Regions from separate parts of the Kitasatospora sp. NPDC015121 genome, predicted to be linked through region 2. Evidence: predicted binding sites of a transcription regulator. Region 2 holds the regulator's gene; each other region holds the start of a gene.

Region 1 (10,080 bases), on a different contig from region 2:
CGGCCGGCCTCGCTCAGCCGCATCTCCCGCCCCGACCGCACCACCAGGGGCGTGTCCACCGCCTTCTCCAGCGCCTTCATCTGCTGGCTCACCGCGGGCTGCGTGCACCCCAGCTCCCGCGCCGCGGCGGAGAACGACCCGGTCCGGGCGACGGCGTGCAGGACGCGGAGGTGGCGGGCTTCGATCACGCGGTCAACTGTACGGAACCCGCCGCGCACCCCGCCGGGCGGTCGCGGACGCCCGCGACGGCGGGGGGGCGCGGCGGACGCGGAAGGGCGCGAGGCCCCGGCGGTCCGAGCCTCGCACCGGGGTGCTCGGTCGGCCGCGCGGTTCCTCGCGCCCTTCAGTGCCTGACGGCCGGGTCGCCTCAGTGGCTGTGGCCGTGGCCGCCGTGCGAGTGGCCGTGGCCCGCGGCCTCCTCCTCTTCCTTCTTCTCCACCACGAGGGTCTCGGTGGTGAGCAGCAGGGAGGCGATCGAGGCGGCGTTCTCCAGCGCGGAGCGGGTGACCTTGACCGGGTCGATGACGCCGGCCTTGACCAGGTCGCCGTACTCGCCGGTGGCGGCGTTGTAGCCCTGGCCGGCCTCCAGCTCGGCGACCTTGGAGGTGATGACGTAGCCCTCCAGGCCGGCGTTCTGGGCGATCCAGCGCAGCGGCTCGGCGAGCGCCTTGCGGACGACGGCGACACCGGTGGCCTCGTCGCCGGAGAGGCCGAGGCCGTCCTCCAGGACCTTCGCGGCGTGGACGAGCGAGGCGCCGCCGCCGGCGACGATGCCCTCCTCGACCGCGGCGCGGGTCGCCGAGATGGCGTCCTCCAGGCGGTGCTTGCGCTCCTTGAGCTCGACCTCGGTGGCCGCGCCGACCTTGATCACGCAGACGCCGCCGGCCAGCTTGGCGAGGCGCTCCTGGAGCTTCTCGCGGTCCCAGTCGGAGTCGGTGTTGGCGATCTCGGCCTTGATCTGGGCCACCCGGCCCGCGACCTCGGCGGAGTCGCCGGCGCCGTCGACGACGATGGTCTCGTCCTTGGTGACGGTGATGCGGCGGGCGGTGCCGAGCACCTCCAGGCCGACCTGGTCGAGCTTGAGGCCGACCTCCTCGGAGACGACCTGGCCGCCGGTGAGGGTGGCGATGTCGCCGAGGATCGCCTTGCGGCGGTCGCCGAAGCCGGGGGCCTTGACCGCGACCGCGTTGAAGGTGCCGCGGATCTTGTTGACCACCAGGGTGGAGAGGGCCTCGCCGTCGACGTCCTCGGCGATGATCAGCAGCGGGCGGGAGCCGCCGGCCTGCAGGACCTTCTCCAGCAGCGGGAGGAGCTCCTGGATCGAGGAGATCTTGCCCTGGTTGATCAGGACGTACGGGTCCTCCAGGACGGCTTCCTGGCGCTCCGCGTCGGTGACGAAGTACGGCGACAGGTAGCCCTTGTCGAACTGCATGCCCTCGGTGAACTCGAGCTCGACGCCGAAGGTGTTGGACTCCTCGACGGTGATGACACCGTCCTTGCCGACCTTGTCGATCGCCTCGGCGATCAGCTCGCCGACCTGGGCGTCCTGGGCGGAGAGGGAGGCGACGGCGGCGACGTCGTCCTTGCCCTCGATCTCGCGGGCCACCGAGAGCAGGTGCTCGGAGACGGCGGCGACGGCCTTGTCGATGCCCTTCTTCAGGGCGGCCGGGCCGGCGCCGGCGGCGACGTTGCGCAGACCCTCGTTGACCAGGGCCTGGGCCAGCACGGTGGCGGTGGTGGTGCCGTCGCCCGCGACGTCGTTGGTCTTGGTGGCGACCTCCTTGACCAGCTGCGCGCCGAGGTTCTCGTACGGGTCGTCGAGCTCGACCTCGCGGGCGATGGTCACACCGTCGTTGGTGATGGTCGGGGCGCCGAACTTCTTGTCGATGACGACGTTGCGGCCCTTGGGGCCGATGGTCACCTTGACGGTGTCGGCCAGCTTGTTGACACCGCGCTCCAGCGAGCGGCGGGCGTCCTCGTCGAACTGCAGGGTCTTCGCCATGGTCCCGTTTCCTCAGGGGTAGGTCTGCGTACGTGGAGCAACAACCGCGCCCCGGGCCCCTGTCGGTGCGACACGGATCCGGGGCGGGCTGGGACGTCTTACTGCGCGGACGTCTTACTTCTCGATGATCGCGAGGACGTCGCGGGCCGAGAGGACGAGGTACTCCTCGCCCTGGTACTTGACCTCGGTGCCGCCGTACTTCGAGTACAGGACGATGTCACCGACGGCGACGTCGAGCGGCAGACGCTGGCCGTCCTCGAAGCGGCCCGGGCCGACGGCCAGGACGACGCCCTCCTGGGGCTTCTCCTTGGCGGTGTCCGGGATCACCAGGCCGGAGGCGGTGGTGGTCTCGGCGTCGAGCGGCTGGACCACGATGCGGTCCTCGAGCGGCTTGATGGCAACCTTGCTGCTGGTGGTCACGTCCGAGCTCCCCTTCGGAGATTACGGGGTTGTCTAACAGGTAGGTGGACGATTGCGCGCGGCCGCCGTCGCGGGGGTCGGACACGCTTCATCGCGTTAGCACTCTCCCTGGGGGGAGTGCCAGGTACGACCTTAGGACGCGGTTAGCACTCAGTCAACCAGAGTGCCAATGCCGTCGTGTCGGGTTCGCGCCCGCCGCGCGCCGCGCGCCCCCTCGGACCGGGCCCGCGGGCCGCCCGCGGCCGGGTCCCCGTACTCAGGCGGCGCGCCGTCCGCCCTGCCAGGCTGGTGGCATGACGAGGATCCGACCGTCCGGGCGACGGGACGCACTGCTCTCGGTGGGCCTGCTGGCGCTGGAGGTGCCGCTGCTGTGCGCGGTGCCGTACGCGTGCGTCGTGCTGGTGTTCGCGCTGGCCGCCGCGTCGGAGCGCGGGGGCGGCGCGGGCGGGGCGGTGGCGCTGTGCGTCGCGGTGGTGGTGCTGGGGCTGGCGGTGCCGGCGGCGGCGACGGTGGCCACCGCGCGGCGGGGCTACCGGATCGCGCCGCTCTCGCTCGGGCTGGCCGGGCCGGTGCTGGCCGCGCTGGTGCTCGGGGTGGCCTGGCACTGACCGGGAGCGGGGACAATGGCCGGGTGGAGATCGAGTCGTTCCGGGCGCTGCTGACCGAGCAGGGGCAGGCGCTGCTGGCCGAGTTGCGGGGGTTCACGGCGGCCGGGGAGCTGGCGCTGGCGACCAGGCTGCGGCGGGAGCACCCGGCGGAGCTGGTCCGGGCGGCGTTCGAGCAGGCCCGGCTGCGGCAGCGGGCGGAGGCGAAGTTCGGGGCGGACGCCGCGTCGATGTACTTCACCCAGCACGGGGTGGAGCAGGCGACCCGGCGTTCGGTGGCCGAGTGGCGGGCGGGCCGGTTCGCGGCGCTGGGGGTGCGGCGGCTGGCCGACCTGTGCTGCGGGATCGGCGGCGACGCGGTCGCGCTGGCCCGGGCCGGGATCGCGGTGCTGGCGGTCGACCGGGACGAGCTGACCTGCGAGGTGGCCCGGGCGAACGCGGCGGCGCTGGGCGTGGCGGAGCTGGTGGAGGTCCGCCGGGCGGACGTCGCGGACGTCGGCACCGCCGGTTTCGACGCGGTGTTCACCGACCCGGCGCGGCGCACCTCGCGGGGCCGGGTGTTCGACCCGGAGGCGTACTCGCCGCCGCTGTCCTGGGCGGTGGAGGCGGCCCGCAGCGCCCCGTTCGGCGCGTTGAAGGTGGCGCCGGGCATCCCGCACGAGCTGGTGCCCCCGGGCGCGGAGGCGGAGTGGGTGTCGGACCGGGGCGAGGTGAAGGAGGCGGTGCTGTGGTTCGGCACGGCCGCCGCCGAGCCGTACCGGGCGACGCTGCTGCCGGGCCCGCACTCGCTGTCCGGCGGCGCGCTGCCCGACCCGCCGGTGGGGCCGGTGGGGCGCTACCTGTACGAGCCGGACGGCGCGGTGATCCGGGGCCGGATGGTGGCCGAGGTGGTGGCGGCGGTGGACGGGCGGCTGATCGACCCGATGATCGCGTACGTCACCTCGGACGAGCTGCGGCCGACCCCGTACGCGCAGGCGTACGAGCTGACCGACGTGCTGCCGTTCCAGGTGAAGCGGCTGAAGGCGCTGGTGAAGGAGCGCCGGATCGGCACCGTGGTGGTCAAGAAGCGCGGGATGGCCTCGGTCGTCCCGGAGGAGCTGCGGCGCCGGCTGAGGCCGGCCGGGCCGAACGCGGTGACGGTGCTGGTGGCCCGCACCGCGGCCGGCCCGGTGATGATGCTGGGTCAGCCGGTCGGCCGGGCGATGTAGTCGTCGAGGCGGGCGACCGCGAAACCCTGCTCCCGGATCCGGTTGAGCAGTTCGCCGAACATCTCGGTCATCTTCTCGCCCTTGAGCTCGGACGGGCCGCGGAAGTGGGCCAGGATGATGTCGCCGTTGCGGAGCTTCTTGTCGGCGGCCTGGTACTGCATGTCGTGGATCTGCATGGACTCCCGCCACAGCACCACGGCGCGCGGCCCGCACTCCTGGACGGCGGTGTTCAGCGCCGGGGTGTGGGCGCCGTCGCCGAACGGCGGGCGGAACAGGTACGGGGCGGTGCCGTACTGCTCGGTGAGGGCGCTCTGGGCGTCGCAGACCTGCGCCTTCTGCTGGGCGGCGGGGATCCTGCTCATCTGCGGGTGGCTGACGGTGTGGTTCTGGACGCTGTTGCCGAGCGCCTGTAGCGGCTTGAAGTAGGCGTAGTCGTTCTTGACGACGTCCTTGGTCAGGAACATCGTGATCGGCACCTTCAGCTCGGTGAGCATCCGGACGAACTCGGGGTCCTTCTCGGCGCCGTCGTCGATGGTGATGAAGACGACCCGGTCGCCGGTCGGGACCTCGCTGAACACCGGCACCGGCCCGCTCGCGGTGAGCTTGATCGGCCGGTCGGCGGGCGGCGCGGGCGGCGCGGGCAGCGGTTCGAGGCCCCACTTCGCCCAGGCGGCGCCGGGCGCCGCGTCCCGCGCGGACGCCGAGGGCGTGCCGGGGGCGGGGGCGCCCGGCGAGGACGCGGCGAGCGGCCCGGCGGGCGCGGGCGCGGGGCCGTCCGCCCCGGAGCCGCAGCCGCTCGCCGCCAGCAGCACGGCGAGCGCGCCCGCCCCGTACCCGATCCGTATCCGCCCGCCCACCGGTGCCCCCGTCTTGCTCTACACGCGTGTCGATGTTCCAGGACGCACGCTACCGCCCGCCGGTTGCCCGGGCCCGGCGGAGGGGGCCTATCCGACGTCCGTGCGGGTGAAGGTCCAGCGGTGCGCCGGGCGGGCCAGCAGGTCGGCGGGCGGTTCCGGCACCGGCACCGGCTCACCCGTCCACAGCGCGATCAGCAGCACCCGCTCGCCGGGGGCGGTGAACAGCTCGACCCGCTCCAGGCCGGCCGCGCCGCGCACCGCGGGCAGTGCGGACTCCCGTGCCCAGGCGTGCAGTTCGGCCCCCCGGCCGTCCGCCGCCCGGGCCTCCCACATCGCCGCCAGGGTCACTTCAGCGCCTCGTGCGCGTGCGCGTGGACGTGCCCGTGCCCGTCGCCCGGCACGTGGGTCTCGGTGACCGGCAGCGAGGAGTCCGCCGACAGGTCGAAGGAGGACGGGGTGCGGCCCCGCCACACCATCTCGGCGCCGAGCGCCGCCACCATCGCGCCGTTGTCGGTGCACAGCCCCGGCCGCGGCACCCGCAGCACGATGCCGGCCTTGTCGCAGCGCTGCTGCGCCATCTCGCGCAGCCGCGAGTTGGCCGCCACGCCGCCGCCGATCATCAGGTGGTCGACGTCGTTGTCCTTGCACGCCCGGACCGCCTTGCGGGTCAGCACGTCGGTGACCGCCTCCTGGAAGGACGCCGCGACGTCCGCCACCGGCACCGGCTCGCCGGCCCGCCGCCTGGCCTCCACCCAGCGGGCCACGGCGGTCTTCAGGCCGGAGAACGAGAAGTCGTACGCCGGGTCCCCCGCGTTGTTCAGACCGCGCGGGAAGGCGATCGCCGAGCCGTCGCCCTCCCGGGCCATCCGGTCCACCACCGGGCCGCCCGGGAAGCCGAGCCCGAGCACCCGCGCCACCTTGTCGAACGCCTCGCCCGCCGCGTCGTCGATGGTCGCGCCCAGCGGCCGGACGTCGGCGGTGATGTCGCCGCTGAGCAGCAGCGAGGAGTGCCCGCCGGAGACCAGCAGCGCCATCGTCGGCTCCGGCAGCCGGCCGTGCTCCAGCTGGTCCACGCAGATGTGCGAGGCCAGGTGGTTCACCCCGTACAGCGGCTTGTCCAGCGCCCAGGCGTACGCCTTGGCGGCGCTCACGCCGACCAGCAGCGCGCCCGCCAGGCCCGGGCCCGCGGTGACCGCGATGCCGTCCAGGTCGGCCGCCTTCACCCCGGCGGTGTCCAGCGCCCGCTGGATGGTCGGGACCATCGCCTCCAGGTGCGCCCGGCTGGCGATCTCCGGGACGACGCCGCCGTACCGGGCGTGGTCGTTGACGCTGGACGCGACCGCGTCGGCCAGCAGCGTGGTGCCGCGGACGATGCCGACGCCGGTCTCGTCGCAGGAGGTCTCGATGCCGAGGACGAGGGGTTCGTCAGCCATTGTGATGATCCTTCAGATCGCTTGCGTCACTTGCCAGGTGGTCCAGACGCATCACCAGTGCGTCCACGTTGGCGGGCTGGTAGTAGCCCCGCCGGATCCCGACCGGCTCGAACCCGAACCGCTCGTACAGCCGCTGCGCGCGCAGGTTGTCCACCCGCACCTCCAGCAGCAGTTCGGCGCAGCCCCGCCGCACCGACTCCGCCGTCAGCTCGGCCAGCAGCACCCCGCCGAGCCCCGCCCCCTGGTGGTCGGCGTCGACCGCGATCGTCTGCACGTCGCTGTCCGTCCCGACCGCCATCAGCCCCGCGTAGCCGACGACCGCCCCGTCCGCGTCCACCGCCACCACGTAGTGCCGGCTCCCGCCCGGGTGCGCCTCGGCCAGCTCCGACCAGTACATCCCGCGCGACCAGGCGTCCTCGGGGAACAGCCGGTGCTCCAGCACCATGACCGGTTCGACGTCCCACCAGCGCATGGGGCGCAGCGCGTACCTAGCCACGCCGGCCGACCGTTCCGGCAGCCGCGGCGGTCATGCCGGGAGCACCGCCTTGTAGCCCGCCGGCACCTGCGCGTCCGGCCGCCGCAGGTACAGCGGGGCGTTCGGCAGCAGCTCCCGGCCGGCGGCCAGCTCGCGGACCGCGAAGTCGGCCAGCGCGCCCGCCGAGACGTGCTCGGGGCCGCTCGCCGCCGGCAGGCCGTACAGCAGCGCGCCCGCGCCGACCGTCCGCGCGCCGGGCTCGATCTCGGCCGGGCGGTCCACCGCGGGGCCGCCCACCCGGGCGCCGGCGGCGTCGTACGAGGCCCAGTAGACCTCCTTGCGGCGCGCGTCGGTGGCCACCGCGAAGGGCCCGGTCAGGCCCTCGGCGCGGGCCTGGTGGGCGATCGCGTCGAGGGTGCAGACGCCGTGCACGGGCAGGCCGAGGGCGTCGCCGAGGGCGGCGGCGGTGACCAGGCCGACCCGCAGGCCGGTGTACGGGCCGGGGCCGACGCCGACCGCGAGGTCGGTCAGGTCGCGCTTGTCCACGCCGGCGGTGCGCAGCACGGCCGCGACGGTGGGCAGCAGCAGTTCGCCGTGCCGCCGGGCGTCGACCTCGTAGGACTCGGCGAGCACCGAGGTGCCGTCGTGGACGGCGGCGGTGACGGCGGGGGTGGCGGTGTCGAAGGCGAGGAGGAGCACGGGTCCAAGGTTAGAGGGTCCGCCCGCCCGGCCCCGCACCCCGCCCGGGCCGGCCCCGTCCCCGGCTCCGCCCCGGCCCCGTCCCCGGCCGGGCCGCCCGCCGGGAACACACGATCGCCAGGAGGCCGGAACGGCGGGCCGCACCTGGCACGATGGGCTTCGCTGAGGTTGAGACGGTGGCGGCGCGAGCGGTGAGGAGCGGACGTGGCGAAGCTTGGTCCTGGTGTGGTGGTCGGCGGGCTGACCCTGGGCGCCATGGCGGTGATCGGGCTGCTGGCCTTCCAGGCGAACGGCGCGTCCTCGCGCGCGGTCGCGGCGGTGCCGTCCGCGTCGAGCGCGGCCCCGTCGGCGTCCGCCGCCGAGAGCGGCAGGCCGACCGCGCCGCCGCTGCCCGCCGAGTCCGGCGCGGGCCTGCGGGTGGTGTACTCGCTCCAGCAGCAGCAGGTGTGGCTGGTCGACCCGAAGAAGCCGAACCCGGTGGTGGCCTCGTTCAAGGTGGTGCCGGGCAACACCCTGCCGCCGGTGGGCACCTACAGCGTGGCCAGCCGGACGGCGGCGGGCAGCGGCACGGACGGCCGGCAGATCGAGCACGTGGTGCGGTTCGCCCAGCAGGCCGGCACGGTCTTCGGGTTCAGCGCGCTGGTCGACGAGAAGGCGCCGGCCCCGTCGCTGGACCCGAAGACGAAGACCGGCGGCATCCGGGCCTCCCGGGCGGACGGCCAGGCGCTGTGGGACTTCGCGCCGAACGGCACCCGGGTGGTCGTGGTCGACTGACCCGCCCGGCCCGCCCGGACGCGCGGCGCTACGCGGCGTCGCGCTCCGGCGGGGTGGAGACGGCCTCGGCGGCCCGGCAGGACGCCAGCAGGACGCGCATCGGCACGGGCGCGCAGCCGGTCCCGGTGGTCTCGGCCACCGGGGTCCGCACCGGCTCCGGTCGGTCCGCGGTGTTCACGGGGGGTGTGCTCGGCATCGGGCGCCTCCCTAGTTAGGCATACCTAACCTGCTGGCGCCATCCCATCACGCCCGCGCGGTGCGCCGCAACCGTTTGCCGACACGGTGTCGGAAACCCGGCTCAGTTCTCACCCAAACCGGTGAGGTCCGCGCCGTCCCAGCGACCGCCGAGCCCGGTGAGGACGACCCGCCGCCCGTCCGCCTCGGCGTCCAGCGCGTCGACCGCCTCGCCGCCGAGGGTCCGCTCGATCCGGATCTCCAGCCGGTCCTCGGAGAGCTGCTCGACCTTGCCCTCGCCCCACTCGACGACGACCACCGACTCGGGCAGCGACACGTCGAGGTCGAGGTCCTCCATCTCGTCCAGGCCGCCGCCCAGCCGGTACGCGTCGACGTGCACCAGCGCGGGGCCGCCGGTCAGCGAGGGGTGCACCCGGGCGATCACGAAGGTCGGCGAGGTGACCGCGCCGCGCACGCCCAGGCCCTCGCCGAGGCCCCGGGTCAGCGTGGTCTTGCCCGCGCCCAGCTCTCCCGACAGCAGCACCAGGTCGCCGGGGCGCAGCAGCGCGGCGAGCCGCCGGCCCAGGCCGGTCATCCGCTCCGCGGTCTCGACGGTCAGCGTGGTCTGGGTCCCCATGGCGTCCTTCTCCGATCGTTGCGGCCACCCCTAAGGTGCCACAACCCGGATCAGCCCTCCGCCAGCGCCCGCACGGCCGGGGGGAGCGGGCCCGTCCCGGCGTGCTCGGCGGCGCGGCCGAGCAGCGCGGCGAGCTCGCGGTCGACGGTGCCGGGGCGTTCCAGCATGACCAGGTGGCCGGCGCCCTCGACCAGCACCAGCCGGGCGGCGGGGAGCGCGGCGGCGATCGCCTCGGAGTACTCGGGCGGGGTCAGCAGGTCCTTGGTACCGGCCAGCACGAGGACGGGCAGGCCGTCCAGGGCGGCCAGCGCGGCCAGCTTGTCGTGCGCGGAGAAGGTCGGGTAGAACTCGGCGACCACGTCGATGGGGGTGGCGTCCAGCAGCTGCTCGGCGAACCGGGCCACCACCGGGTCGACGTCCCGGCCGCCGAACGAGAACCGCCGGTAGAACACGGCGGCCAGGTCGGAGCCCCAGCGCCGGGTGGCCTCGACCAGGTCGACCTGGCGGCCCAGCGCCCTCACCACCCCGGGCGCGACCCGCTTGACCACCTTGGCGCCGACGGCGGGCAGGCCCAGCGGCACGGCGTCCCAGCCGCCCGCCAGGGTGCCGACCAGCGCGACGCCGGCCACCCGGCCGTCGGGGCCGAACAGGTCGGGGCGCCGGTCGGCGAGCGCCATCACGGTCATCCCGCCCATCGAGTGCCCGACCAGCACGACCGGCCCGTCCGGGACGACCGCGTCCAGCACCGCTTCGAGGTCGGCGCCGAGCTGGTCGATCGAGGCGAGCTCGCCGCCCA
Region 2 (10,080 bases):
CTGGCAGACGATCAAGAAGTTCGCGCTGCTCCCGCGCGACCTGGACATCGAGCACGGCGAGCTCACCCCGAGCCTGAAGATCAAGCGCCCGGTGGTCGAGCGGACCTACGCGGACGAGGTCGCCGCGATGTACGCGGGCACCAACGAGGCCTGACCCCGAGCGCCCCCGTCCCGGTGCGGCCGGCGGACCCCTTTCGGGTTTCGCCGGCCGCTACCGGACAATGGGCGCATGCCCTCCGCACTCCCCGACGGCGAACCCGTGCCGTCCGACGGCTCGCTGCCCGCCCACGCCCTGCACGGACTCGGCGAGCGGCCGTTCGGCTTCTACCTGCACGTGCCGTACTGCGCCAGCCGCTGCGGCTACTGCGACTTCAACACCTACACCGCCACCGAGCTGCGCTCCTCCGGCGCCGTCGCCTCCCAGGAGACGTACGCGGACAACGTGATCGCCGAGATCCGGCAGGCCCGCCGGGTCCTCGGCGACACCGAGCTGCCGGTCGAGACGGTCTTCCTCGGCGGCGGCACGCCCACCCTGCTGCCCGCCCGCGACCTGGTGCGGATGCTGGCCGCGCTGCGCGAGGAGTTCGGGCTCGCCCCCGGCGCCGAGGTCACCACCGAGGCCAACCCGGAGTCCGTCGACCCGGCGTACCTGGCCGAACTGCGCGCCGGCGGCTACAACCGGATCTCCTTCGGCATGCAGAGCGCCCGCCCGCACGTGCTCGCCCTGCTCGACCGCCACCACACCCCCGGCCGTCCCGAGGCCTGCGTCGCCGAGGCCCGCGCGGCCGGCTTCGAGCACGTCAACCTCGACCTGATCTACGGCACCCCCGGCGAGAGCGACCAGGACTGGCAGGCCTCGCTGGACGCCGCGATCGGCGCCGGACCCGACCACGTCTCCGCCTACTCGCTGATCGTCGAGGACGGCACCCGGCTCGCCGCCCGGGTCAAGCGCGGCGAACTCCCGATGATCGACGACGACGTGCACGCCGACCGCTACCTGATGGCCGAGACCGCGCTCGCCGCCGCCGGCTACCACTGGTACGAGGTCTCCAACTGGGCCACCACCCCCGAGGGCCGCTGCCGCCACAACGAGCTGTACTGGACCGGCGCCGACTGGTGGGGTGCCGGGCCCGGCGCGCACAGCCACGTCGGCGGCGTCCGCTGGTGGAACGCCAAGCACCCCGCCGCGTACGCCCAGGCCCTCGCCGAGGGCCGCACCCCCGCGCTCGGCCGCGAGGTGCTCGCCGAGGAGGACCGCCGGGTCGAACGGATCCTGCTGGAACTGCGCCTCGCCGAGGGCTGCCCGCTCGACCTGCTCACCGCCGACGGCCGCGCCGCCGCCGACCGGGCCCTCGCCGACGGCCTGCTGGAGCCCGTACCGTACGCGGCGGGCCGGGCCGCGCTCACCCTGCGCGGGCGGCTGCTGGCGGACGGGGTGGTCCGCGACCTGGTCGACTGAACGGGTCCGAAACGCTCCGGCCCGCTGCGGCCGAGTACTCGGTGAAGGAACCCGCGGGGGTTCCCCGACCGAGGAGGGACGCATGCGGGTACGCGAGCACCTGCGCCACGGGGGGCGCCCCGACGACCGACCGCCGGAACCGACCACTCCGGACGGCTTCGGCGCGTTCTCCCACCAGCACGTCGACGCGGTACTCGGCTTCGTCACCCGCCGGGTCGGCGACCCGCACCTGGCCGCCGACCTCACCGCCGACATCTTCGTCGCCGCCCTCGAAGCCGCCGGCGGCTACCGGCCCGGCCGGGCTCCCCGCCGGGGGCCCGGCCGGCGGGGAGCCCGGTCGGGCCGGTAGCCGGGGCCGCCCCCTCGGGCAGCGGGACCCCGGCGCCCTCCGGTCACCCGTCCGGCGGGAGCGGCGCCCTGGTCCGCACCGCGGCGGGCTGAGCGTCCGCCGTCAGTCGCCCGTCCCGTCCGGGAGGGTGACGAAGTCGATCAACTCCTCGACCCGGCCGAGCAGTTCCGGCTCCAGGTCCTTCCAGCCGTCGACCGCGGCGAGGATCCGCTTCCAGGCGGCGGGGGTGTCCACCGGCCAGCCCAGGCGACGGCAGACGCCCTCCTTCCAGACCTCGCCGCGCGGCACCTCGGGCCAGCCGGCGATGCCCAGCGCGGCGGGCTTCACGGCCTGCCAGACGTCCACGTACGGGTGGCCGACGACCAGCACGTGGTCGCCGGTCACCCGTTCGGCGATCCGGTGCTCCTTGGTGCCCGGCAGCAGGTGGTCGACCAGCACGCCCAGCCGGCGGCCCGGGCCGGGGTCGAAGGCCTCGACGATCGCGGGCAGGTCGTCCACGCCCTCCAGGTACTCCACCACCACGCCCTCGATCCGCAGGTCGTCGCCCCAGACCCGCTCGACCAGCTCGGCGTCGTGCCGGCCCTCGACGTAGATCCGCGACCCGCGGGCCACCCGGGCCCGCGCCCCCGGCACCGCGACCGAACCCGACGCGGTCAGCCCCGGACCGCGCGGCGGGGCCGGCGCCGCCGCGGCCGGACGCACCAGCGTCACCACCCGGCCCTCCAGCAGGAACCCGCGCGGCACCAGCGGGAACACCCGGTGCTTGCCGAACCGGTCCTCCAGGGTGACGGTGAACCCCTCGGCGGTCCGCTCGCAGCGCACCACCGCCCCGCAGAACCCGGTCGCCGCCTCCTCCACCACCAGGTCCCGCTCCGCCGCCACCTCGGGCGCCGGTTGCTGCCGCTTCCACGGCGGCGTCAGGTCCGGCCCGTACTCCCTGCTCCGCATGGGCGGCAGTCTACGGAAGCCGGCGCCGCGTCAGCCCGGCGCGGCGTGGGATATTGCCCACGGGCCCGGCGGGCGCGGCGGGTGGGCGGACGGGAGGGCGGGGCGGGTGCGCGGACGGTGGCGGGCGGCGGCGGTGGCCGTCGCGGTGGTGCTCGGCGCGGCCGGGTGCGGGGGCGGGGACGCGGGCGCGGGACGGCCGCGGGAGCTGCGGGACGGGCTGCTGACCGCGGAGCGGCTGCCGGCGGGCTACGGGCTGGTCACCGGCGGGACCGACGGGCCCGGCCCGCCCGACGGCGAGCAGCCGGAGCCGCTGGTGCGGATGCCCTGCGAGGAGCTGGAGGCCGGTCCCTTCCTGGCCCGGCACGCCCCGCCGCTGGAGAACGCCTCGGTCGGGCTGCGACGGCTCCCGGACGCCTCCCGGAGCCAGGCCTGGTACGGGACGCAGTCGCTGGAGCGCTACCCGCCCGGCCGGGCCGCCGGGGTGCTGGCCGACCTGCGGACCGCCGCCCTGCGCTGCGCCGCGCCCGGCGCGGTGGTCGTCGACGGCGTCCCGACCGAGCGGCGCGTCACCGTCGAACCGCTCGGCACCGGCCTGCTGCTGCGCACCACCCGGACCGACGCGGCCGGCGATCCGGTCCGGACCGACCGGACCGCCGTGCTGCGCGACGGTGACGTGCTGCTGGTCGTGCAGGAGTCCGGCGGCGCGGGCGAGGCCGAGCGGCTGCCCGCCCTGGTCGCCGCGGCCGTGGCCGCCTACCGCGACGCGGCGGCGGCCCGGCCCCCGGGGCGCTAAGGCCCCTCTTCGAGGCCCGGCGCGCCCCAGACCGGGAACCAGCGGGACAGGTCCGGTTCGATCCGCAGGTCGCCGCGGAGCAGGTTCGAGACCTCGATCTCCAGCGGGTTGTCCCGCTTCTCCTGGCCGGTGACCTTGCACATCGGGTAGAAGGTGCCGCGCTTGTACAGGTAGACCAGCGCCAGCGAGCGGCCCTCGGCGTCCCGGAAGGCGACCAGCGAGCAGAGCAGTTGCGGGCCGAAGCCGTGGGCCTCCAGCTCGCTGTTGACCGCGTGCAGGTCGTTGACCAGGTCGGGCAGTTCGTCGGGGGTGTGCCGGGCGAGCAGCCAGGAGTACCCGTACGCGTCCCGGGAGGCCTCCACGGGGACGCCGCCGCGCCCGGTGTCCGCGTCCAGCAGGGCCCGGACCTGCTGCTGGACCTCGGTGAAGGCGGCGCCCTCGACCGCGGCGAAGCAGACCGAGCCGAGGCCGGTCGGGACGAAGCCCTTGGCGGCCCGCAGGGTCAGTGCCGCCGACGGGATGCCGAACAGCTGGTCGAGGTCGGGCTTGACCGGCTTGCTCCGGCCGAACAGGGCGTCCAGGAATCCCACGGGGCAGCGCTCCTCGGGTCGTCGGGTCGTCGGGTCCTCGGGTCGTCGGGCTCACCGCCCGAGTTCGTCGGAGACCTTCCGCAGCTGCGCCAGCCGCTGCTCCAGCGAGGGGTGGGTGGAGAGCAATTGCGCGGCCGTCTCCCTGGCGCTCAGCGCCGGGGCGAAGTAGAAGGCGTTGTAGGGCTGGGCCTGCCGCAGGTCCCTGGTCGGGATGGCGGCGATCTGCCCGGTCACCTTGGTCAGCGCCGAGGCCAGCGCGGCGGGCCGGCCGGTCAGCTGGGCGGCGGCCCGGTCGGCGGCCAGCTCGCGGTAGCGGGACAGCAGCCTGGTCAGCAGGAAGCTGATCGCGTACACCACCATCGAGGCGAGCGGGACCAGCACCATCGCGATCGCCGCGTTCTGGTCGTTGCTGTTCCGGTTGCCGCCGCCCATCATGCCGCCGTACAGGGCGATCCGGGTCATCGCGCCGGCCAGCACGCCGAGGAACCCGGCCACCGTCATCACCGCGACGTCCCGGTGCGCGACGTGCGACAGCTCGTGGGCCAGCACGCCCTCCAGCTCCTCCGGCTCCAGCCGGCGCAGCAGGCCGGTGGTCACGCAGACCACCGCGTTGTCCGGGTTGCGGCCGGTGGCGAAGGCGTTGGGCATGTCGTTGTCGGCGACCGCGACCCGCGGCTTGGGCATGTCGGCCAGCGCGCACAGCCGGTCCACCGCGCCGTGCAGCTGCGGGTACTGCTCGGGGGTGACCCGGTGGGCGCCCATCGCCCGCTCGGTGATCCGGTCGGAGAACCAGAACTGGGCGACGAACAGGCCGCCGGAGATCAGCACGACCAGCGGCCAGGCGCCGCGCAGCAGCACGATCAGCAGGCCGGTGAAGCCCACGTAGAGCAGCCCGATCAGGAACATGGTGGTGACCATCCGGCCGGTCAGGCCGCGGTCGGGGGTGAACCGGGAGTGCCGGGACGCCGACATCGCTGCTCCTCCTCTGCCTCGCGCGGGCCGGACCCGGCCGTCCGGCCGACCGTCCCGCTCGCCTTCGATGCTGCCACCGGCCGGGCCCGGGGGCACCATCCGAACCGGGGCGAACCGGGGCGTAACCCGACACGCCGGGCGCGGGGGCGGGCGGCATTCGGACGAGGATCACGCGGGCGGACCGTTCCTGCCGTCAGGCCCGGGCCGTACACTGGCAGGTACGGTGCTGGCACTCTGACCGGTTGAGTGCCAGGCCGGACCGGACACCGGGACGACGGACGACGACGGAGGTGCGTGCCCCATGCCGGACGACGGCAAGCCCGACGGCCGACTGATCGACACGCGCCCGCCCGCCCGGCCGCTCGACGAGCGGCGGCTCGCGGTGCTCCGGGCGATCGTCCAGGACTACGTGGGCACCGAGGAGCCGGTCGGCTCCAAGGCCCTGGTGGAGCGCCACAACCTGGGCGTCTCCCCGGCCACCGTCCGCAACGACATGTCCGCGCTGGAGGAGGAGGGGTACATCCACCAGCCGCACACCAGTGCGGGCCGGATCCCCACCGACAAGGGCTACCGGCTGTTCGTCGACCGACTGGCCGAGGTCAAGCCGATGACCGCCCCCGAGCGCCGGGCGATCCGGCACTTCCTGGAGGGCGCGGTCGACCTGGACGACGTGGTGGCCCGGACGGTGCGGCTGCTCGCGCAGCTGACCCGGCAGGTCGCGGTGGTCCAGTACCCGTCGCTGACCCGCTCCACCGTGCGGCACATCGAACTGGTGTCCCTCACCCCGACCAAGCTGATGCTGGTGCTGATCACCAACACCGGCCGGGTCGAGCAGCGGATGGTCGACTGCCCCGCCCCGGTCGGCGAGGCCCTGCTCGGCGACCTGCGGGCCAGGCTGAACGGCATGGCGGGCGGCTGCCGGCTGCCCGAGGTGCCGACCGTCCTGGAGGACCTGCCGGCCGGCTTCGAGCCCGCCGACCGGCCCGCCGTCAGCACCGTGCTGACGGTCCTGTTCGAAGCCCTGGCCGAACAGAACGAGGAGCGGATCATGCTGGCGGGCACCGCCAACCTGACCCGCTTCGGCCACGACTTCCCGCTCACCATCCGCCCGGTCCTGGAGGCCCTGGAGGAGCAGGTGGTGCTGTTGCGCCTGCTGGGTGAGACGGCGGACTCGGCGATGACGGTCCGGATCGGCCACGAGATCGCCTACGAGGGCCTCAATTCCACGTCGGTCGTCTCGGTCGGTTACGGTTCGGGCGACCAGAGCGTGGCAAAGCTGGGAGTGATCGGTCCGACCCGGATGGATTACCCGGGCACAATGGGGGCGGTGCGCGCGGTGGCACGGTACGTCGGCCAGATCCTGGCGGAGTCGTAACGACAACGGCGCAGCGGAACGGCGCAACAGGCAGCGTGCTGTCGCAGGCACTTCAAGAGGCGGAACAAAGCGGAGCATTTGGTGGCCACGGACTACTACGCGGTACTCGGCGTCCGACGCGACGCGGGGCAGGACGAGATCAAGAAGGCGTTCCGGCGCCTCGCCCGTGAACTGCACCCGGACGTCAACCCGGACCCGAAGACGCAGGAGCGGTTCAAGGAGATCAACGCCGCCTACGAGGTGCTCTCCGACCCGCAGAAGCGTCAGGTCTACGACCTCGGGGGCGACCCGCTGTCGCCCGGCGGCGGCGGGGGCGGCTTCGGCGCCGGAGCGGCCGGGTTCGGCTTCTCCGACATCATGGACGCCTTCTTCGGCGCCGCGACCGGCCAGCGCGGCCCGCGCTCGCGCACCCGGCGCGGCCAGGACGCGATGATCCGGCTGGAGATCACCCTGGAGGAGGCCGCGTTCGGCACCACCAAGGAGCTCCAGGTCGACACCGCCGTCACCTGCACCACCTGCAGCGGCGAGGGCGCCGCGCCCGGCACCTCCGCGCAGACCTGCGACATGTGCCGCGGCAAGGGCGAGGTCTCCCAGGTCACCCGGTCCTTCCTGGGCCAGGTCATGACCTCCCGCCCCTGCCCGCAGTGCCAGGGCTTCGGCACCGTCGTCCCGACCCCGTGCCCCGAGTGCGCCGGCGACGGCCGGGTCCGCGCCCGCCGCACCCTCACCGTCAAGATCCCGGCCGGCGTCGACAACGGCACCCGGATCCAGCTGGCCGGCGAGGGCGAGGTCGGCCCCGGCGGCGGCCCGGCCGGCGACCTGTACGTCGAGATCGCCGAGACCAGCCACCCGACCTTCCAGCGGCGCGGGGACGACCTGCACTGCACCGTCACCATCCCGATGACCGCCGCGTCGCTCGGCACCCAGGTGCCGCTGCAGACCCTGGACGGCCTGGAGGAGGTCGACATCCGGCCCGGCACCCAGTCCGGCCAGTCGATCCCGCTGCACGGCCGCGGCATCACCCACCTGCGCGGCGGCGGCCGGGGCGACCTGATAGTGCACGTCGAGGTGCAGACGCCCACCAAGCTCGACCCGGAGCAGGAGGAGCTGCTGCGCCGGCTCGCCATGCTGCGCGGCGAGGAGCGTCCCTCCGGGCAGTTCGCGCCCGGCCAGCAGGGCCTGTTCTCCCGGCTGAAGGACGCCTTCAACGGCCGGTGAGACCCGTACGACCCGGGCCGGGAACGGTGCGGGGGCCGCGCGCCCCCGCCGTTCCCGGCCCGGTCCCTTTCTCCGCCCGGCTCCCCGGGCTCCTGCCGAGAGGACCGCAGCACCGATGACCGCACCCGTGTTCGTCGTCGACGACCTGACGGGGGCCGCCCCCGGCACGACCGTCCGCCTCGACGGCGCCGAGGGCCGGCACGCCGTCGCCGTCAAACGCCTCCAGCCCGGCGAGGCGCTCACCCTCGCCGACGGCCGCGGCCTCGGCGCGGACGGCACCGTCGGCGCGCTGCACGGCAAGGACGCCCTCGACGTGCTGGTCGGCGCCGTCCGCGAGGAGCCCGCCCCCGCGCCCCGGATCACCGTCGTCCAGGCGCTGCCCAAGGGCGACCGGGGCGAGCTCGCCGTCGAGACCATGACCGAGGCCGGCGTCGACGCGATCGTGCCCTGGGCGGCCTCCCGCTGCATCACCCAGTGGAAGGGCGAGCGCGGCGCCAAGGCGCTCGCCAAGTGGCGGGCCACCGCGCGCGAGGCCGGCAAGCAGGCCCGGCGGCTGCGCTTCCCCGAGGTCGGCGACCCGCTCACCACCCGGCAGCTGCTGCCGCTGCTCGCCGCCGCGGACTTCGCCGCCGTCCTGCACGAGGAGGGCTCGCTGCCGCTGGCCACCGCGGCGCTCCCGGCGGCCGGCGAGATCGTCCTGGTGGTCGGGCCCGAGGGGGGCGTCTCCCCGGACGAGATCGCCGCCTTCGCGGAGGCCGGCGCCGCGCCGTACCGCCTCGGCCCGTCCGTCCTGCGCACCTCCACGGCGGGCGTCGCGGCCGGCGCGCTGCTGCTGGGGCGCACGGGGCGCTGGGGGTAGCGGCCGCGGGTGCCGGAACCGGAAGGTGCGTGGTCCTGCAACCTCTGACGCTCCGTGAGCCGCGCGGCCTAGGGTGGCAGGATGACCGAATCGACGCGCGGCTACCTGCGCCACCCCCACCTGCATGGCGACGTCGTGGCCTTCGTCGCCGAGGACGACGTCTGGCTGGCGCCGCTGGAGGGCGGGCGGGCCTGGCGGTCGACGGCGGACCGGGCGCCCGTGGGGGCGCTGCGGTTCTCGCCGGACGGGCGCTCGCTGGCGTGGACCTCGACCCGGGACGGCGCGCCGGAGGTGCACGTCGGGGCGGTGGAGGGCGGGCCGGCCCGGCGGCTGACGTACTGGGGGAACCCGCACACCGCGCTGGTGGGGTGGACCGCGGACGGGCGGCCGGTGGCGATCACCGCCGCCGGGCAGGAGACGATCCGGCGGACCTGGGCGTTCGCGCTGCCGCTGGACGGCGGGGAGCCGGAGCGGCTGCCGTACGGGCCGATCGGCGCGCTGGCGTTCGAGCCGGTGCCGGAGGGCGCCGGCGGCGGCCGGGTGCTGCTGGGCACCCACAACCGGGAGGCCGCGCACTGGAAGCGCTACCGGGGCGGCCGGGCCGGGAAGCTGTGGATCGGCGCCGCCGGGTTCGAGCGCCTGCACGCCGACCTGGACGGGCAGCTGGAGTGCCCGATGTGGGTCGGCGACCGGGTCGCCTTCCTGTCCGACCACGAGGGCACCGGGCGGCTGTACTCCAGCCTCCCGGACGGCTCCGACCTGCGGGCGCACGGCCCGGCCGGGGACGGCTTCTACGCCCGGCAGGCCTCCACCGACGGCACCCGGGTGGTCTGGCAGCGGGCCGGCGAGCTGTGGCTGCTGGACGACCTGGACGGCGCCGAACCGCGCCGGCTGGACGTCGCCCCGGCCGGGCCGCGGACCCGGCGCCACCCGCACCCGACGCCCGCCGCCGGGCAGGTGGAGACCGCCGCCCCCGACCGCACCGGCCGGGCCGCGGCCGTGGTGGTGCGCGGCACCGTGCACTGGGTCACCCACCGGGACGGCCCGGCCCGGGTGCTGGACGAGACGCCCGGGGTGCGCAACCGGCTGGCCCGGGTCGTCCCGGGCGAGGACGGCGCGCAGGGCGCGGTGTGGGTCACCGACGCCGAGGGCGACGACGCGCTGGAGTACGCCCCCGAGGTGCTCGGCGCGGAGCGGCGGCGGCTGGCGGCCGGGCGGCTCGGCCGGGTCCGCGCGCTGGTGGTCTCGCCGGACGGCCGGCAGCTCGCGGTGGCCGCGCACGACGGCCGGGTGCTGCTGGTGGCGCTCGGCGACGGCGCGGTCAACGAACTGGCGCGCAGCGGCGACGGCGAGGTCAGCGGGCTGGTGTTCAGCCCCGACTCGGCGTGGCTGGCCTGGTCGCAGCCGGTGCTCGGCCCGTGGTCGCTGCGGCAGGTCATGCTGGCCGACCTGACCTCGCGCACCGTCAGCGAGGCCACCCCGCAGCGCTTCCACGACTACTCGCCGGCCTTCACCGC
Region 3 (10,080 bases), on a different contig from region 2:
CACGAGGGCGAGGCGGCGGTCAACCGGCTGCTCGCCGAGCGGGCCCGGCGGGTGGTGGTGGCCGCCGACTCGTCCAAACTGGGCCACCGGGCCTTCGCCCGGATCTGCGGCCTGGAGGCGGTCGACACCCTGGTCACCGACGACCGGGTGCCGGACGGGCTGGCCGCCGCCTTCGCCGACGCCGGGGTGACCGTGCTGACCGCGTGAGCGGGTGCGGGGCGGGTGCGGACGCGGGCGTGCGTGCGGGACGGGGCGCAGGGGACGGGAGGGGCGGATCGGGGACGAAGTTGTCCGATTACCGGACGGTTGTGCAGTCCACGTTGCGCGTGGCGCAACAGGATCTGACACTTCGATAACTTCCGTCCCTAGAGGTCTGGACCACTGCTGTGGGTAACTGCCAGGGTCGCCGCTGTCACCCTCCCGAAGGCGGTCCCCCTTGAAGCGATCAGCGCTGATCCCTCTCTCCCTCGTCGGATGCCTGCTGGCGTCCGGCTGCGGCGTCCTCTCCGGCGGGGGCGGGGTGACGCTCAACCTGGTCGCCGCCGACTACGGCACCGACGAGGCCAGCAGCAGCGGCGTCTACTGGAACAAGGTCGCCAGGGACTTCGAGGCCGCCAACTCCGGCATCAAGGTGCACGTGGAGGTGGTCAGCTGGGACGACATCGACAAGCGGATCGCCGAGCTGATCGCCAAGGGCAAGACCCCCGACATCGTGCAGACCGGCGGCTTCGCCGACCAGGTCGCCGCCGACCGCCTCTACCCCGTCGGCGACGTGCTCTCGATGGAGACCCAGGCCAACCTGCTGAACTCCTTCAACCGCGCCGGGCAGGTGCTCGGCAGCCAGTACGGCATCCCGTTCATCTCCTCCAGCCGGGTGTTCGTCTACAACAAGACCGTCTTCGACAAGGCCGGCATCACCGCCCCGCCCACCACCTGGGAGGAGCTGCGCAAGGACGCCGACCTGATCAAGGCCAAGGTCCCCGGCGTCACCCCGTACGCGCTGCCGCTCGGCCCCGAGGAGGCCCAGGCCGAGTCGATGATCTGGGCGATGAGCGGCGGCGGCGAGATCTCCGACAGCGTCGGCAACTACACCATCGACAGCCAGGCCAACCGCGACACCTTCAAGTGGCTGCGCACCAACCTGGTCGACAAGGGCCTGACCTACGACGACCCCGGCAAGGTCAACCGCAAGGACGCCTTCAACGCCTTCGCCAAGGGCCAGGTCGCGATGCTCAACGGCCACCCCGCGCTGCTCAAGTCGGCGGCCGCGGCCGGCGTCCAGTACGGGACCGCGCCCATCCCGCGCCGGGCCAAGGACGTCAAGGAGGTCACCTTCGGCGTGGCCGACTGGCTGATGGCCTTCAAGGCGAACGGGCACCGGGCGGAGATCAAGAAGTTCCTCAACTTCACGCTCACCAAGAAGAACACCCTGGCCTTCGACGAGCAGTACAACATGCTGCCGGTCACCCAGGACACCCTCGACGACATGTCCGCCAACCCCGCGCACCAGGACCTCGCGCAGTTCCTGCAGAACCTGCCCACCGCCGACTTCTACCCGTACGGCGAACCCTCCTGGGACAAGGTCAGCAGCCTGATCAAGCAGAAGATGGGCGGAGCCGTGAAGGCCGGCGGCGACCAGGTGCTCGGCGAGCTGCAGACCGCCGCGGCGGCGGAGGCGTCCAAGAGCCGCCAGGGCTGACGGCGGAGGGGCATAGCCTGGGGGCATGGCCGAACTGACCGAACGCGACCGGGCGGTGCTGGAGCTGGAGGCCCGCGGCTGGCGGACCGCCGGCGCCAAGGAGCAGGCGATCCGGCAGGAGCTCGGCATCTCCGCCACCCGCTACTACCAGGTGCTCAACGCCCTGCTGGACCGGGCCGAGGCGCTCGCCCACGCCCCGGTCCTGGTCAACCGGCTGCGCCGGGTGCGCCAGCAGCGGCGCGACGCCCGCTGAGGAGTGTCGCGCCGATCACCGCCCACCACCGCCCGGCGGCCGGTAGCGTCGACGCCATGGGAATCGCCGAACAGATCACGACCCAGGCGGGGCGGACCGGACTGGCGGGCCTGCTCGCCGACCCGAAGTCGGCCGTCGTGGGACTCGACTTCGACGGCACGCTCGCCCCGATCGTCGCCGACCCCGAGCGGGCCCGCGCCCACCCGGGGGTCGTCCCGGCCCTCGGTGCGCTCGCCCCGCTGGTCGGCGCGGTCGTGGTGGTCACCGGTCGGCCCGCCGCGACCGCCGCCGCGTACGGCGGCTTCGCCGGCGCCCCCGGCCTGGAGCACCTCACCGTCCTGGGCCACTACGGCGCCGAGCGCTGGGACGCGGCGAGCAACGCCGTCACCGCCGCCCCGCCGCCGCCCGGGGTCGCCGCCGTCCGCGCCGAACTGCCCGCGCTGCTGCGCGAGCTGGGCGTGCCCGAGGGCACCTTCACCGAGGACAAGGAACGCGCCCTGGCCGTCCACACCCGGCGCGCCCCCGAACCGGACGCGCTGCTGGAGCACCTGCGCGGCCCGCTCGACGAGCTGGCGCGGCGGCACGGGCTGGTCGTCGAACCCGGCCGGATGGTCCTCGAACTGCGGCCGCCCGGCGTCGACAAGGGCGTCGCCCTCCGCGGCTTCCTGGCGGAACGGGACGCCGGGCCGGTGCTCTTCGCCGGCGACGACCTCGGCGACCTGGCCGCCTACGCGGAGGTCGACGCCCGCCGGGCGGACGGCCGACCCGGCGTGCTGGTCTGCAGCGGGCCGGTCACCGGCGAACCGCCGGTCGCCGCGCTCGCCGAGCGGGCGGACCTGGTGGTGGCGGGTCCGGCCGGGGTCGTGGACGTGCTGAACGGGCTGGCCGAACTGCTCACGGGCTGAGCGGACCGCCCGAGGGCCGGACGGACGCGCCACCGGGGGCGCGGGGATACCTCCCCGCGCCCCCGGTGGCGCGTTCTCAGAGCGCGTCGAGCTGGTCCAGGAACCACTGCTGGGGCGGCAGGGCGGTGGCCGCGGCGGCGAGCCGCTTGGAGCGGTCGGCGCGTTCGGCGGACGGCATGGCGAGGGCCTCGGCGAGCGCGTCGGCGGTGGCGATGACGTCGTACGGGTTGACGGTGATCGCGTCCTCGCCGAGCTCCGCGTGGGCGCCGGCCTCGCGGGACAGCACGAGCGCGCAGCCCCGGTCGGAGACCACCGGGACCTCCTTGGCGACCAGGTTCATGCCGTCGCGGATCGGGTTGACCAGGGCGACGTCGGCGAGCCGGTACGCGGCGAGGGAGCGCGGGAAGTCGTCGTCGACGTGCAGGATCAGCGGCTGCCAGTCGTCGGTGCCGAACTCGGCGTTGATCTCCTCGGCGATCCGCCGCACTTCGGCGGTGTAGTCGCGGTACTCGGCGAGGTCGGTGCGCGAGGGGTAGGCGAAGGCGACGTGGACGACGTTGCCGAGCCACTCGGGGCGGGTGCGCAGCAGGTGCCGGTAGGCGAGCAGGCCGCGGACGATGTTCTTGCTGAGCTCGGTGCGGTCGACCCGGACGACGGTGCGCCGGTCGCCGACGGCCGCGCGCAGGGCGGCGAGGCGTTCGTCGACGTCGGGCCGGTGGGCGCGCTCGCGCAGGAAGTCGGCGTCCGCGCCGAGGCCGTGCACGCCGAGCCGGGTGGTGCGGCCGGCGTGGGTGACGGTCAGCGCCTCGCGGTCGACGTCGGCACCGAGGACGGCCGCGCAGCAGTCGGCGAAGGCGAGCGCCCAGCGGCGGGTCAGGAAGGCGGCCCGGTCGGCGCCGAGGATGCCCTCCAGGACGGCGGCGGCGACGTCGTCGGGCAGCAGCCGGTAGTAGTCGGGCGGCGCCCACGGGGTGTGCGAGAAGTGGCCGATCCGCAGGTCCGGGCGGAGCCCGCGGAGCAGCGCGGGGGCCAGCGACAGGTGGTAGTCCTGCACCAGCACGGCCGCGCCGGGGGCGGCCTCGGCGGCCAGCGCCTCGGCGAAGGCGGTGTTGTAGGCGAGGTAGGCGGCCCACTCGGCGCGGAAGTCGGCGTCGAAGGCGGGCTGCACGGGTGTCTGGTAGAGCAGGTGGTGGACGAACCAGAGGGTCGAGTTGGCGACGCCGTTGTAGGCGCGGGCGAAGGTCTCCGGATCGATGTCCAGCATCCGGACGGCCTGTCCGCCGACGTCGTGACCGGCCAGGTCGAGCCGGCCGTCGGGGGCCTGCCGGGCGGCGGTGCGGTCGGCGTCGGAGAGCGCGGCGCAGACCCACACCGCGTTCGGGTCGTCGATCGCGGACAGCCCGGATACCAGGCCGCCGCCGCCTCTGCGGAGGGTCAGCGAACCGTCGTCCTCCGTGCGGAAGGACACCGGGCCGCGGTTGGAGGCCACCAGGATCGGGGCGGCTCCGGACTGCTGGGAGCGTTCGGACGCGTGATCGGCCATACAGCCAACCTTGCCGTGCGATCACCTGACCAAACCACTCGGCGCGGCCGGGGACGGGTGAACAGTGGGGGTCGCCCGGCGGGGGTCAGCGGTCGCGGTACTCCGGGACGGTGGTCATCGGGGGGCGCTCGGTGGCCGGGACGGGGTGGGTGCGGGGGGTGAAACCGTCGGCGGTGCGGGTGTACTGGGTGAGCAGGGGCCGGACCAGGTCGGGGTCGGCCTTGAGCCGGTGGGCGCGGTCCAGGCGTTCCAGGGCGGTGCGGTAGATGGTGGCGGCCATCCGGCCGAGGGCCTGGCCGTCCTGGTGGCGGTGGTGCCGGACGCCGACGTCGACCTGGGCCAGCGCGTCCAGGCCGGCCAGTTCGAGGGCGTCGACCAGCAGGCCGAGCTCGACGCCGTAGCCGGTCGGGAAGGGCAGCCGTTCCAGCAGGCCGCGGCGGGCCGCGTACTCGCCGCCGAGCGGCTGGACGAAGCCGGCCAGCTGCGGCCAGTGCAGGCTGAGCAGCGGGCGGGCGACGAGTTCGGTGACCCGGCCGCCGCCGGCCGGGACGACGGCGCCCCCGTCCTCGAAGGGGCGGTCGTACATGGCCTTGACCAGCTGCAGGGCGGGGTCGGTGAGCAGCGGGCCGATGATGCCGGAGACGAAGGCCGGGTCGAACTCGCGCAGGTCGGCGTCGACGAAGCAGACGATCGCGCCGCTGGTGGCGAGCAGCGAGCGCCACAGCACCTCGCCCTTGCCGGGTTCGGCGGGCAGCCGGGGCAGGATCGCGTCGCGGTGCACCACCCGGGCGCCGGCGGCGGTCGCGGCGGCGGCGGTGCCGTCCCGCGAGCCGGAGTCGACCACCAGCAGTTCGTCCACCAGCGGGACGCGTTCGACCAGCTCGGTGCGGATCGCGGTGACGATCGCGCCGACGGTGGACTCCTCGTCCAGCGCGGGCAGCACCACGCTGACCGTGCCCGCCGGGCCGGCCGCGCGCTTGGCGGCGAGCAGCAGGTCGAGCGGGCGGTCGGCGGCCGTCCACGAGCGGCGGCGCAGCCAGTCGGCGACCTCCGGCAGTACCCCGGGCTCTGGCTGCTCCGGCAAGTCTCGCTCCCTGTCTCGGTCCGTCTCGGGTGTCGGACGCGGGGTGGGTCCGCTCCGGCCTTCGGATACAGTCTTCGTATTGCGATCGTGCCTTCGCACGCGGGGGTCGCTCGCAGCGTACGACCACAACTTCACAGAGCTCATCCAGAGGGACTGAGGGAACGGCCCGTTGAAGTCCCGGCAACCCTCCCGCACGGCCAGCAGGCCCGGCGGGACAGGTGCCAATTCCGTCCCGGACGCGACCGCGCTCCGGGGAAGATGAGGAGAAAGGGCCTCGCCACCATGGCTGTTGACACCGCCGCACCCACCGCCGTCGACCTCGGTCCCGCCACCGCGCTGTCCTGTCGCGAGTGCGGCACCCGCTTCCCGCTCGGTCCGAGCTTCGCCTGTCTGGAGTGCTTCGGCCCGCTGGAGATCGCCTACGACTACACGGGCTACGACGCCGAGGAGCTGCGCAAGCGGATCGAGGCCGGCCCGGCGTCGATCTGGCGCTACGCCCCGCTGCTGCCCGTCCCCGCCGACGTGGCCGGCAAGCCGAACCTGAACCCGGGCTGGACCCCGCTGGTCAAGGCCGACAACCTGGGCCGCGAGCTGGGCTTCACCGGCCAGCTGTACGTCAAGGACGACTCGGGCAACCCGACCCACTCCTTCAAGGACCGGGTGGTGGCCTGCGCGATCGAGGCCGCCCGCGCCTTCGACTTCACCACGCTCTCCTGCTCCTCCACCGGCAACCTGGCCGGCGCGGTGGGCGCCGCGGCCGCCCGGGCCGGCTTCAAGTCCTGCGTGTTCATCCCGCACGACCTGGAGCAGGGCAAGGTCGTGATGGCCGGCGTCTACGGCGGCGAGCTGGTCGGCATCGACGGCAACTACGACGACGTGAACCGCTTCTGCTCCGAGCTGATCGGCGACCCGGCCGGCGAGGGCTGGGGCTTCGTGAACGTCAACCTGCGCCCGTACTACGGCGAGGGTTCGAAGACCCTGGCGTTCGAGATCTGCGAGCAGCTCGGCTGGCGGCTGCCCGACCAGATCGTCATCCCGATCGCCTCCGGCTCCCAGCTCACCAAGATCGACAAGGGCCTGCAGGAGCTGATCAAGCTCGGCCTGGTCGAGGACAAGCCGTACAAGATCTTCGGCGCCCAGGCCGAGGGCTGCTCCCCGGTCTCCGCCGCCTTCAAGGCCGGCCGCGACGTGATCAAGCCGGTCAAGCCGGACACCATCGCCAAGTCGCTGGCGATCGGCAACCCGGCCGACGGCCCGTACGTGCTGGACATCGCCCGCCGCACCGGCGGCGCGGTCGAGGACGTCACCGACGCCGAGGTGGTGGAGGCGATCAAGCTGCTCGCCCGCACCGAGGGCGTCTTCGCCGAGACCGCGGGCGGCGTCACCGTCGGCGTGCTGAAGAAGCTGGTCGAGACGGGCCAGCTGGACCCGTCCAAGGAGACCGTCGCGATCAACACCGGCGACGGCCTGAAGACCCTCGACGCGGTCGCCGACGCCGGCATGACCGCCGTGATCCGCCCGACGCTGGAGTCCTTCCGCGCCGCCGGTCTCGCCACCGCCTGACACCCCCACGCCCCACGCCCCACGCCACGCCCGAGGAGCAGCCCATGAGCGCCAACGTCCGCATCCCGACCATCCTGCGCACCTACACCGGCGGCGCCGCCGAGGTGACCGCCGAGGGCGCCACCCTGTCCGCCGTGATCGCGGACCTGGAGGCGAACCACGCCGGCATCGCCGCCCGCCTGCTGGACGACACCGGCAAGCTGCGCCGCTTCGTCAACGTGTACGTGAACGACGACGACGTGCGCTTCGCCGAGGGCCTGGAGACCGAGATCAAGGACGGCGCCTCGGTGTCGATCATTCCGGCGGTGGCCGGCGGCTGCTGACCGGCCCGCATTCCCGCGGCCGCCGTTTGGTTCGGAATTCAATTTCCGACCCGGACGGCGGCCTCGCGCGTACCGGGGGTCATTCGCGCGCCCCGGCCGACGGCCCGTTTACCTGCGGTTTTCCACCGGGTGGGCCGCCGGAATTCCTCCGGAGCGGAAGGAGTAGAGTGCCGGACGAGGCCGTTCCCCTCCCCGGCCCGGTTGAATCCTCGTTTTCCGCACCGCGCCCCGCCCGTGCAGGATCCCCGTCCGCCCCGCCTTCGTCCGTGCGCCGAGACGCGTGCCGGACGGACCGCCGCCCGTTCTGTCGGGCCGCCGTCAGAATTGTTCCGGCGTTTTGCGGCGACGCGTCCGTTATGTCCCGTGGCAATTGTCGGCGGATGCTCCTTTCGCCCCGTCATATCCCTGGCCCGGCACGGACTTTCCCCGGAAATTGGGCCTGTTGCAGAGGGCGCATATCCGGATACATTCAGCCGCGACAGAGGCTGCGCCGTACGGGGGGGAGTCCCCAGGCCGGCCTTCCAGACCTCCGGGTCCGCGTCCCGCGGATCTCTGAAGGGCCAGCACAGCACAAGGGGAGTTCGCAATGGCTCAGGGCACCGTCAAGTGGTTCAACGCCGAGAAGGGCTACGGCTTCATCGCGGTCGACGGTGGAGCGGACGTGTTCGTCCACTACAGCGCGATCCAGATGGACGGCTACCGCACCCTGGAAGAGGGCCAGCGGGTCGAGTTCGAGATCTCGCAGGGTCAGAAGGGTCCGCAGGCCGACATGGTCCGGGCCGCCGGCGCCTGAGGGCCCGGTAGACCGCACGCACCGAACCGCGGGCCCGTCCCGACGCCAACGGCGTCCGGGGCGGGCCCGTCGGCTTCCCCGGGGCGTCGCGGACCCGCCCGCGCGCGGGGCGGTGCGGGGCCCGATGGGCTTGCACTCGACACCCGAGAGTGCTAATCATTGGCGTTAGCACTCACAGTGTGAGAGTGACAAACGGACCGGGCCGGTGAGGCCCCGGAAGCGGTAGGGGAAGGGACCCCCGCTCTCCTGGGCCGTCCGTCGCGGGCACCCCTTGGTCCGAGCAGTCGACCGTGTCCCGGAGGACCACTTCTGATGGCCAAGATCATCGCCTTTGACGAGGAAGCCCGCCGCGGCCTTGAGCGTGGCATGAACCAGCTTGCCGACGCCGTGAAGGTCACGCTCGGCCCCAAGGGTCGCAACGTCGTCCTGGAGAAGAAGTGGGGCGCCCCCACGATCACCAACGACGGTGTCTCCATCGCCAAGGAGATCGAGCTCGAGGACCCGTACGAGAAGATCGGCGCCGAGCTGGTCAAGGAGGTCGCCAAGAAGACCGACGACGTCGCGGGTGACGGCACCACCACCGCCACCGTGCTCGCCCAGGCGCTCGTCCGCGAGGGTCTGCGCAACGTCGCCGCCGGCGCCAACCCGATGGCCCTCAAGCGCGGCATCGAGAAGGCCGTCGCCGCCGTCTCCGACCAGCTGCTGGCCCAGGCCAAGGACGTGGAGACCAAGGAGCAGATCGCCTCCACCGCCTCCATCTCGGCCGCCGACACCCAGATCGGCGAGCTCATCGCCGAGGCCATGGACAAGGTCGGCAAGGAAGGCGTCATCACCGTCGAGGAGAGCAACACCTTCGGCCTGGAGCTCGAGCTCACCGAGGGCATGCGCTTCGACAAGGGCTACATCTCCGCCTACTTCGCCACCGACCTGGAGCGCATGGAGGCGAGCTTCGAGGACCCGTACATCCTCATCGCCAACTCCAAGATCTCCTCGGTCAAGGACCTCCTCCCGCTGCTGGAGAAGGTCATGCAGAGCGGCAAGCCGCTCGTCATCATCGCCGAGGACGTCGAGGGCGAGGCCCTCTCGACCCTGGTCGTGAACAAGATCCGCGGCACCTTCAAGTCCGTCGCCGTCAAGGCCCCGGGCTTCGGCGACCGCCGCAAGGCCATGCTCGGCGACATCGCCATCCTGACCGGCGGCACCGTGATCTCCGAGGAGGTCGGCCTCAAGCTCGAGAACGCGGGCCTGGACCTGCTCGGCACCGCCCGCAAGGTCGTCATCACCAAGGACGAGACCACCATCGTCGACGGCGGCGGCGACAGCGACCAGGTCGCCGGCCGGGTCAACCAGATCCGCGCCGAGATCGAGAACTCCGACTCGGACTACGACCGCGAGAAGCTCCAGGAGCGCCTCGCCAAGCTGGCCGGCGGCGTGGCCGTCATCAAGGCCGGCGCGGCCACCGAGGTCGAGCTCAAGGAGCGCAAGCACCGCATCGAGGACGCGGTGCGCAACGCCAAGGCCGCCGTCGAGGAGGGCATCGTCGCCGGTGGTGGCGTCGCCCTGCTGCAGGCCGGTGTCGCGTTCGAGAAGCTGGAGCTGGAGGGCGACGAGGCCACCGGTGCCAACATCGTCCGCGTGGCCCTGGAGGCCCCGATCAAGCAGATCGCGACCAACGCCGGCCTCGAGGGCGGCGTCGTGGTCGAGAAGGTCCGCAACCTGCCCGCCGGCCACGGCCTGAACGCCGCGACCAACGAGTACGTCGACCTGGTCGCCTCCGGCATCATCGACCCGGCCAAGGTCACCCGCTCCGCCCTGCAGAACGCCGCCTCCATCGCGGCGCTGTTCCTCACCACCGAGGCCGTCATCGCCGACAAGCCGGAGAAGGCCGCCGCGGCCGCCGGTGGCGGCATGCCGGGC

Evidence for each region. The regulator HrcA, encoded in region 2, represses chaperone genes, less so after heat shock. The targets are predictions, from matches to a motif close to TTNGCACTCNGNNNNNCNGAGTGCNAA.
Region 1: a site for HrcA is predicted at 2,566-2,592, ahead of groES (co-chaperone GroES). Genes of this name have one in related genera too.
Region 3: a site for HrcA is predicted at 8,329-8,355, ahead of groL (chaperonin GroEL). Genes of this name have one in related genera too.

The regions. Positions count from the first base shown of each region.
Region 1 is NZ_JBVHEH010000015.1:107,391-117,470, forward strand. Features, by position in the region: gene ACZ3J7_RS23280 (LysR family transcriptional regulator) at 1-188, opposite strand, end outside; gene groL (chaperonin GroEL) at 368-2,002, opposite strand; gene groES (co-chaperone GroES) at 2,117-2,422, opposite strand; gene ACZ3J7_RS23295 (hypothetical protein) at 2,716-3,030, shown strand; gene ACZ3J7_RS23300 (class I SAM-dependent methyltransferase) at 3,054-4,235, shown strand; gene ACZ3J7_RS23305 (polysaccharide deacetylase family protein) at 4,211-5,092, opposite strand; gene ACZ3J7_RS23310 (hypothetical protein) at 5,180-5,440, opposite strand; gene tsaD (tRNA (adenosine(37)-N6)-threonylcarbamoyltransferase complex transferase subunit TsaD) at 5,437-6,525, opposite strand; gene rimI (ribosomal protein S18-alanine N-acetyltransferase) at 6,518-6,997, opposite strand; gene tsaB (tRNA (adenosine(37)-N6)-threonylcarbamoyltransferase complex dimerization subunit type 1 TsaB) at 7,052-7,699, opposite strand; gene ACZ3J7_RS23330 (L,D-transpeptidase) at 7,904-8,473, shown strand; gene ACZ3J7_RS23335 (hypothetical protein) at 8,502-8,669, opposite strand; gene tsaE (tRNA (adenosine(37)-N6)-threonylcarbamoyltransferase complex ATPase subunit type 1 TsaE) at 8,772-9,284, opposite strand; gene ACZ3J7_RS23345 (alpha/beta fold hydrolase) at 9,335-10,080, opposite strand, start outside.
Region 2 is NZ_JBVHEH010000003.1:298,434-308,513, reverse strand. Features, by position in the region: gene ACZ3J7_RS05385 (AMP-dependent synthetase/ligase) at 1-154, shown strand, start outside; gene hemW (radical SAM family heme chaperone HemW) at 230-1,459, shown strand; gene ACZ3J7_RS05375 (sigma factor) at 1,542-1,808, shown strand; gene ACZ3J7_RS05370 (DUF3097 domain-containing protein) at 1,911-2,756, opposite strand; gene ACZ3J7_RS05365 (hypothetical protein) at 2,863-3,549, shown strand; gene pspAB (PspA-associated protein PspAB) at 3,546-4,139, opposite strand; gene htpX (zinc metalloprotease HtpX) at 4,191-5,111, opposite strand; gene hrcA (heat-inducible transcriptional repressor HrcA) at 5,413-6,486, shown strand; gene dnaJ (molecular chaperone DnaJ) at 6,568-7,704, shown strand; gene ACZ3J7_RS05340 (16S rRNA (uracil(1498)-N(3))-methyltransferase) at 7,820-8,563, shown strand; gene ACZ3J7_RS05335 (S41 family peptidase) at 8,645-10,080, shown strand, end outside.
Region 3 is NZ_JBVHEH010000017.1:106,393-116,472, reverse strand. Features, by position in the region: gene ACZ3J7_RS25690 (DeoR/GlpR family DNA-binding transcription regulator) at 1-207, shown strand, start outside; gene ACZ3J7_RS25685 (extracellular solute-binding protein) at 437-1,699, shown strand; gene ACZ3J7_RS25680 (DUF3263 domain-containing protein) at 1,725-1,952, shown strand; gene otsB (trehalose-phosphatase) at 2,009-2,857, shown strand; gene ACZ3J7_RS25670 (alpha,alpha-trehalose-phosphate synthase (UDP-forming)) at 2,934-4,400, opposite strand; gene ACZ3J7_RS25665 (glucosyl-3-phosphoglycerate synthase) at 4,486-5,484, opposite strand; SAM riboswitch class I at 5,622-5,749, shown strand; gene thrC (threonine synthase) at 5,767-7,047, shown strand; gene ACZ3J7_RS25655 (MoaD/ThiS family protein) at 7,092-7,370, shown strand; gene ACZ3J7_RS25650 (cold-shock protein) at 7,957-8,163, shown strand; gene groL (chaperonin GroEL) at 8,476-10,080, shown strand, end outside.